DNA from 2 places in the Micromonospora sp. WMMD882 genome. Region 2 is predicted to be linked to the other one. Evidence: riboswitches for the same ligand, from Rfam matches in the RefSeq annotation. Region 2 holds a riboswitch; the other holds the start of a gene.
What was found. Region 2 has a riboswitch for cobalamin ahead of O7606_RS15855 (ribonucleoside-diphosphate reductase subunit alpha). Riboswitches for the same ligand answer to the same signal wherever they lie in the genome.

Region 1 (4,205 bases), 3.0 Mb from region 2:
TGCTGCCCCTCGGTGTACACCCGGTCGACCTGGAAGGTGACCGCGGCCAGCGACCGCTGCGCGGTCTGGATCGCGATGACGCAGGTCGCGGCGGCGGCGAGGGGGATCTGCCCGTCGACGAGCAGCAGGCCGAGCAGCACGTAGACCACGGTGACGGCGACCCCGCCGGTCATCGCGCCGACCGTGGTGGTCGTGGTGACCCGCCGGGCCAGCGCGAGCTGGATACCGGTCTCGACAGCCATCACCCGGTCGTACTGGTCGAGCAGGAACTCACGCAGCCGGTAGGAGCGCAGCTCGGCGGCGGAGTCACGCTCGGCCATCAGCCGGTGCAGCAGCCACAGCCGCCGACGCCGGACCGAACCGGCGGCGTACGTCTGGTAGCTCAGGTGCCCGGCGCGCAGCGACGCCCACGCGTTCGGCACGGTGGCCACCAGCAGCGCGAGCAGCAGCAACGGGTGGATCACCAGCACGGCGACGGCCACGGCGAGGACGCCGCTGAGGCCGGCGAGCAGGTTCGTCGACGCCTGCACCAGGCCGGTGGTGGAGTCCGCGCCACGGGAGGCGCGTTCCATGTCGTCGGCGAACGCGTCGGCGTCGAACGCCTCCAGCCGTACTGCCGTGGTGACCTCGAACAGGCCCCGTTCGACCTCGCGGTCCACCTTGGGCGTGAGGCCGTTCTGCGCGTACCCCGTCGCGGCGGCCATCCCGGCGCGCAGCGCGGTCACCGCTGCGAGGGCGACCAGGGCCGGCAGCGCGGCGCGGACCTTGTCGGCGGTGGGCCCGCCGGCGAACAGCTCCACCAGCACCCGCTGCGCGGCGATCAGCCCGAACGCCGACATCGCGCCGGCGAACAGCGTCGTGACGCCGACGATCGTGGTGCGGACCCGGTCGGCCCGCCAGCTCACCCGCAGGGCGGCCCGGATCAGGCGCGGCAGCTCGGAGAAGACGGCGAACACGCCGGCCTGGGCACGGGCCCGCACGCCGGTCTCCCACCACATCTCGCGCAGCTCCGGCAGCACCGGATCGTCAGGCGTCGGATCGCCGGCCGCCGACGCGGGCGGGGCGGCCGGTCGGTCGGGGTGGCCGGTCGTGAACATGCAGGGACGGTATGCGCCCGCCGGGTCGACACGCCCGCAACGCCGGGCGACGACATTGTCGGCAGATGGTCACCCGGGGTGGTTACCGTGTCGGCTCATCGTGACCGCGGCGACCGGGGGTGGCGGCGATGGGTGGGCCCGACGAGATCACCGCCGCCCGCCGCGCGCTCGGCCGGCACCTCGCCCACCTGCGCAGGGCCGCCGGCCACACCCAGCACGGCCTGGCCCGGCTCGTGCAGTACGGGCGCAGCTCGGTGGCGAACACCGAGACCGGCCGCCAGCATCCCGAGCGGTCGTTCTGGAGCCGGTGCGACACGGTGCTGCGGACCGGTGGCGTGCTGGCCGCCGAGCACGACCGCATCGCCGGCCTGGACGACCGACGGCGACGCCGTCCGGCGGCCCGCGCCGACGACCACGCCGCGCTCTGGGAGCACCGGACGCACATCGACGCCCACCGGTCGGCGTTGACGGACACCGCCGACGCCGACGCCCGGTTGGCGCGCCTGGAGGACGAGGTGCGGCAGGCGGTGGCCGACCGGGGGCGCTGCCCGCCCGCCACCCTGGTGGCCCGGCTGCGTCCGCTGCGGATCTGCGTGGACCAGCTCATGGCCACCCGGCAGCATCCGCCGCAACGCGTCCGCCTCTACACCGCCGCCGCCCGGCTGGCCGCGCTGCTGGCCGTCCTCGCCGTCGACCTGCGCGCCGTCCCGGTCGCCCGCGCCTACGCGGCCGAGGCCCTCGACCTGACCCGGGCCGCCTACCGGACCGAACCGCAGGCCAGAGCCGTTCACCGGACGGAACCGCAGGCCAGGGCCGCCTACCGGGCCGAACCGCAGGCCGGGGACGGGCCGCCGGGCAGGCCGGGCCGCGGGCCCGACATGCCGTCACCGTCCGCTCGCGACAGACGACGCGTTGACAGGTGACGGCCGCCCGGCAAGACTGTCGGCACAACTGCATCGCGTGTACGTGCGGGGGAAGTCCGGTCGAAGTCCGGCGCTGGCCCGCAACGGTAGGCCGTCGAGGTGACACCTCGGTGGCGAGCCCGAATACCCGTCGTACCCGCCTGTCCGCTCCCCCACCCGTCGTGGCCCACGGGTCGGAGTCCCGATCGCGCGCCGCTGCCGTTGGTCGGGGTTTCTGACGACCGCCGGGCCGGAAAGGCGCTTCCGATGGTCGTCCGCCTCAGCCGGCACCACCTGCTCGCCCTGTTCTGCGGCGTGTTCTCCGCCGTCACCCTCGCCGCGCCCGCCGTCGCCGTTCCAGCCGTCGCCGGCTCTGTCGCCACCACCCCGGTCGCCACCGTCGAGCGGACGGGGGTGACCCGTCCGGACGCCGCCGCCGGGTGGCTGGCCCGCCAACTCGTCGACGGGGAACGCTTCGAGACCGTCTTCGACGGCGTCGCCTACCCGGACCAGGGTCTCACCCTGGACGCGGTGTTCGCCTTCGCCGCCGCCGGGGTCGCCGACGACCACGGCGCGCGGGCGCTGGCCTGGGTCACCCGGCCGGACGTCCGCGACGGCTACCTCGGCGACGGCGACGCCGAGGCGTACGCGGGCGCCACGGCCAAACTCGCGCTCGCCGTCGCGGCGCGCGGCGGCGACCCGACCGACGTGGGCGGGGTGGACCTGGTCGACCGGCTCCGCTCCCTCCAGCAGCCCGGCGGACGGTTCGCCGACCGCTCGGCGTACGGCGACTACAGCAACGCGTTCAGCCAGTCGTTCGCGATCCTCGCGCTGCGCCGTACCGGGCCGGGCGTGCCGCCGGAGGCGGCCACCTGGCTGGCCGGCACCCGGTGCGCCGACGGCGGCTACCCGCTGCTGCCGGCGCAGCCGACCTGCGTGTCGGACGTGGACGCCACCGCGCTGGCGACGCAGGCGCTGCGGGCGGCCGGCCGCTCCGCCGACGCCGACGCCGGGCTGGCCTGGCTGCTGTCCGTGCAGCGCCCCGACGGCGGCTTCGCCAACGGGGCCGGCACGGCGAACGCGAACAGCACCGGGCTCGCCGCGCAGGCGCTGCGCGCCGGGCACCGCCCGCTGGCCTGGGCGCGGGCCCGGGGGTTCCTGGCCCGGCTCCAGGTGGGCTGCGCCGGCGCGCCGGCCGACCGGGGCGCCGTCGACTTCGACGGGGGCGCTTTCGACCGCGACACCGCCACCCGGGCCACCGCCCAGGCCGTCCTCGGCCTGACCGGAGTCGGGTACGACCACGTGTCCAGCGCCGACGCCACGGTGGGCGCGCCGCTGCCCACCTGCCCGTGAGCCGTCCCGCCCACCGCCGCTCCCGTCCAGGAGGACCCATGTTCCGTACCACCGTCCGAGCCCGACTGGCCGGTCTGCTGGCCGCCGTCGTCGCCGCCGTCACCCTGACCGCCGTCGAGCCGACGCCACCGGCGGCGCAGGCCGCCGCCTGCACCGGCGCCACCGGGGTCACCGTCGTGGTGGACTTCGCCGCGCTCGGTGGCGGCGTCCAGGTCGCCTGCGCCCCCGGTGACCCGGCCACCGGGCTGGCCGCCCTCCAGACGGCCGGTTTCACGGTGACCGGCACCAGCCGGTGGGGGCTGGCGTTCGTCTGCCGGATCAACGGCAAGCCCACCGCCGCCACCGACCCGTGCGTCAACACCCCACCGGTCACCGCGTACTGGTCGTACTGGCACGCCCCCGCCGGGGGCGCCTGGTCCTACAGCTCCTCCGGCGCGGGCAGCTACAACCCGGCCCCGGGCAGCGTCGAGGGCTGGGCGTTCGGGGCGGGCGCGCCGCCCAGCGTCCCCGCTCCCTGACCGTTAACCCCGGACGTGCCGGGGTCCTGACCCACCACTGCGTGAAAGGCATCCGATGCCCCTGTCCCGGCGTCCCGCCACCGGCCTCGGCGTGGTCGCGGCGACGACCCTCGCCGCGTTCTCCGTCCTCCCGTCGACCGTCGGGGCCGCGCCGGCCCCGACGGACACCACCGCCGGGCGCGCGGCCGCGTCCTGGCTGGCCGGCGAGTACGCCGACGGGGCGCTGCCCGGCCCGTTCGGCGGTCAGGACTGGGGCCTGACCGTCGACGGGCTGCTGGCGCTGGCCGCGACCGGCGTGGACACGCCGACCCGGCAGGCCGCGACCCGGCAGGTCG
Region 2 (4,205 bases):
CTCCAAGCTGCTCAAACCGTCTCGATCCCGGGGAGGCTCCGATGACCATGGCCCAGGCGCGCGGCACCACGGACGGCTGGCCCGACGGCACGTTCCGCAACCCGGTGCTGCCCGGCTTCCACCCGGACCCGAGCGTCTGCCGGGTCGGCGACGACTACTACCTGGTCTGTTCCAGCTTCGAGTACTTCCCCGGGGTGCCGATCTTCCACAGCCGGGACCTGGTGCACTGGGAGCAGATCGGCAACGTGCTGGACCGGCCGGGCCAGTTGACGTTGCCGCCGAGCACGGCGTCCTCCGGGGGCGTGTACGCGCCGACGCTGCGTCACCACGACGGGCGGTTCTGGCTGATCGTCACGAACTGCGCCGACGGTGGCGGCAACCTGCTGGTCACCGCCGAGGATCCGGCCGGCCCGTGGTCGGACCCGGTCCGGCTGCCCGGCGTCCCCGGCATTGACCCCGACCTGACCTGGGACGACGAGGGTGACTGCTGGTGCACGTACGCGGGGATCGAGCAGGTGCGGATCGACCCGCGCACCGGCCGGACGATCGGCGAGCCGCGCCGGTTGTGGTCCGGCGCGCCGGGCGCGCAGGCCCCGGAGGCCCCGCACCTGTACCGGGTCGGCGGCTACTGGTACCTGCTGATCGCCGAGGGCGGCACGGAACGCGGGCACGCCGTCTCGGTGGCCCGCGCCACCGCCCCCGGCGGGCCGTACGAGCCGTGCCCGGCGAACCCGGTCCTCACCCACCGGGGCACGAACCGGCCGATCCAGAACACCGGCCACGCCGACCTGGTGGAGGCCGCCGACGGCTCGTGGTGGCTGGTGCTGCTCGGCGTACGGCCCGGTGGCGGCACCCCCGGCTGGCACGTGCTCGGCCGGGAGACGTTCCTGGCCCCGGTGACCTGGGTCGACGGCTGGCCGGTGGTGGGTGGGGTCGAGCCGGTGATGGCGGCCCCGCCGTGGCCCGCGCGCCCGACGCCGCAGCCGCCGGCCCGGGACGACTTCGACGCCGTCGGGCTGCACCCGCGCTGGGTGTCGGTGCGGTCCCGGCCGGCGGAGAGCTGGTCGACGACCGAGCGGCCGGGCTGGCTCACGCTGCGGGCCCGGGGCGCGTCGATGGACGAGCGGGACGTCACGTTCCTGGGCCGCCGTCAGCAGCATCCGTCCTGCCGGGTACGGACGCTGGTCGACCCGGCGGGCGGGCGCGGCGGGCTGGTCGTACGGCTGGACGAGCGGCACCACCACGGCGTCGAGGTCGGCGACGGCGAGGCGCGGGTGCTGGTCCGGATCGGGTCGGTGCTGGCGACGGTGGCGACCCGGGCGGTCCCGGCCGGTCCGGTCCGGTTGCGGGTCGACGTGCTGGCCCCCGCGCCCGGCGACTGGCATCCCGGCAAGGAGCCGGACGTGCTGCGGTTCGGCGTGGAGTCGGCGGACGGCACGTTCGACGTGCTGGCGGAGCTGGACGGAAGGTACCTGTCGACGGAGGTCGCGGGCGGGTTCACCGGCCGGGTGATCGGCATGTACGCGGCCACCGGCAGCGTCCACTTCGACTGGTTCGACTACCAGCCCGAAGACGGGGACGGGGACCCGACGCCCCGGGACGGCGGGGCGATCTGAGGTGTTCCGGCCGGGCGGACACCTGGGCGGGCGCGCGGCATGGTCCAATGGTCCGGGGCCCGCTCGGGTTGGCCGTCGGGTCCGGTCGGTGGTGGTGAGCGTGTGGGGGCAGGGGTTGCTGTGGCGCTGGTAGGAAAGCTGATCCGGTTCGACGACGTGCGTGGCTACGGGTTCATCGCCCCGTCCGCCGGGGGCGAGGACGTCTTCGTCCACGCGAACGACTTCGGGGAACGCCGGCACGAGGTCCATTCCGGTCTGCGGGTGGAGTACGAGGTCGAGGAGGGCGAGCGCGGCCTGAAGGCGGCGAGCGTGCGGATCCTCGACACGCCGACGCCCCGGGTGGAGCGTCAGCCGGGCGCCGTGCGGGCGACCCGGGAGGACGACGACGGCCTGTGCGACGTGCTGTCGCCGCTGGAGTTCATGACCGAGGTGACCGAGTCGTTGATCACCCGGGTGCCGACGCTGACCGGCGCGCAGATCGCGGCGATCCGGGAGACGCTCACCGAGCGGGCCCGCGCCCACGGCTGGGTCGAGGCCTGACCGGTCCCCGCCCACGGCCGGGTCGGGGCGTGGCTGGCCCGTGCCCACGGCCGGGTCGGGGCATGGCTGGTCCGCGCCCACGGCGGGATCGGGGCGTGACCGATCGCCTACCGGGCGCGTCGACATCTGGTGTTGCCTTCGCTGTGTCGGCACCATATATAGTGCTCGCGTAGCTGGTTCGGGCGTTCCCGCACGGGAGCGTCCGGGGTAAGAGGGAACCCGGTGCGAGTCCGGGGCTGCCCCGCAGCGGTGAGTGGGAACGACCGCCGTCACACAGCACTGGGCCGTACGGCCTGGGAAGCGACGGCCAGTAGGCGACCGGGGGACCGGTCCGGCCCGCGAGCCCGAAGACCTGCCAGCGCGCCGTGCGCTGCCGCGCGCGGCGGTCGGAGGCCGCGCGGGACGGCCGACGCCATCAGCCGGCCGGACGGCCGGCGCGCCCCTGCGGCGGCCAGTGGCGTCTGTCCCCGCGCGTTCGTCGGCCTCGTCGACAGGCGTGATGGAGGGGACATGACGGTGATGCGGGTCCGCAAACGCAACGGGGACACCGAGCCGGTGGACGTCAACCGGATCGTCCGGGCGGTCGAACGGTGGGTCGGCGACCTGGACCAGGTGGACCCGCTGCGGGTGGCCACGAAGACGATCAGCGGCCTGTACGACGGGGCGACCACCGCCGAGCTGGACCGGCTCTCCATCCAGACGGCGGCGGAGCTGATCGGCGAGGAGCCGCAGTACTCGAAGCTGGCCGCCCGGCTGCTGGCCGCGTACGTTGACGCCGAGGTCCGTGGGCAGCAGGTGGCGAGCTTCAGTCAGTCCATCCGGTACGCGCACGGCCTCGGGCTGATCGGCGACGCGACGGCCGCGTTCGTGGCCGCGCACGCCGGGCAGCTCGACGACGCCGTGGACCCCGCCGGTGACCTGCGCTTCGAGTACTTCGGACTGCGTACCGTCGCCGACCGGTACCTGCTGCGGCACCCGGAGTCGCGGCTGGTGGTGGAGACGCCGCAGTTCTGGCTGCTGCGGGTGGCGTGCGGGCTGTCCCGGACGCCGGACGAGGCGGTCGGCTTCTACCGGCTGATGTCCAGCCTGGCGTACCTGCCCAGCTCGCCGACGCTGTTCAACTCGGGCACCCGGCACACCCAGATGTCGTCGTGTTTCCTGGTCGACTCGCCGCGCGACGAGCTGGACTCGATCTACGAGCGGTACCACCAGGTGGCGAAGCTGTCGAAGTTCTCCGGCGGCATCGGCATCGCCTGGTCCCGGGTACGCGGCCGGGGCGCGCTGATCCGGGGCACCAACGGCAGGTCCAACGGCATCGTGCCGTTCCTCAAGACCCTCGACGCCGGGGTGGCGGCGGTCAACCAGGGCGGCCGGCGCAAGGGCGCGGCCTGCGTCTACCTGGAGCCGTGGCACCCGGACGTCGAGGAGTTCCTGGAGCTGCGGGACAACACCGGCGAGGACGCCCGGCGCACCCACAACCTGAACCTGGCGAACTGGATCCCGGACGAGTTCATGCGTCGGGTCGAGGCGGACGGCGAGTGGTCGCTGATCGACCCGTCCGACGCCCCCGAGCTGCCCGACCTGTACGGGGAGGCGTTCGACGAGGCGTACCGGGCGGCCGAGAAGAAGGCCGTCCGCACGGTGCAGGCCCGCGACCTGTACGGGCGGATGATGCGCACCCTGGCGCAGACCGGCAACGGGTGGATGACGTTCAAGGACGCCTCGAACCGGCTCTCCAACCAGACCGGCGCGCCCGGCAACACCATCCACCTGTCGAACCTGTGCACCGAGATCCTGGAGGTGAACAGCGACACCGAGACCGCCGTGTGCAACCTCGGCTCGGTCAACCTCGGCGCGCACGTCACCGCCGAGGGCGTCGACTGGGAGAAGCTGCGCGCCACGGTCCGTACCGCGGTGGTGTTCCTGGACCGGGTCATCGACATCAACTACTACCCGGCCGAGCAGGCGGCGGCGTCGAACCCGCGGTGGCGGCCGGTCGGGCTCGGGCTGATGGGGTTGCAGGACGCGTTCTTCCGGCTGCGGCTGCCG

Region 1: another riboswitch for cobalamin. It lies ahead of O7606_RS03145 (prenyltransferase/squalene oxidase repeat-containing protein); the one in region 2 lies ahead of O7606_RS15855 (ribonucleoside-diphosphate reductase subunit alpha).

Annotation. Positions count from the first base shown of each region.
Region 1 covers NZ_CP114903.1:798,111-802,315, reverse strand. The annotation lists gene O7606_RS03155 (ABC transporter ATP-binding protein) at 1-1,097, opposite strand, end outside; gene O7606_RS03150 (helix-turn-helix transcriptional regulator) at 1,226-2,020, shown strand; cobalamin riboswitch at 2,029-2,170, shown strand; gene O7606_RS03145 (prenyltransferase/squalene oxidase repeat-containing protein) at 2,267-3,352, shown strand; gene O7606_RS03140 (hypothetical protein) at 3,391-3,870, shown strand; gene O7606_RS03135 (prenyltransferase/squalene oxidase repeat-containing protein) at 3,926-4,205, shown strand, end outside.
Region 2 covers NZ_CP114903.1:3,798,116-3,802,320, reverse strand. The annotation lists gene O7606_RS15865 (glycoside hydrolase family 43 protein) at 42-1,616, shown strand; gene O7606_RS15860 (cold shock domain-containing protein) at 1,737-2,156, shown strand; cobalamin riboswitch at 2,314-2,531, shown strand; gene O7606_RS15855 (ribonucleoside-diphosphate reductase subunit alpha) at 2,667-4,205, shown strand, end outside.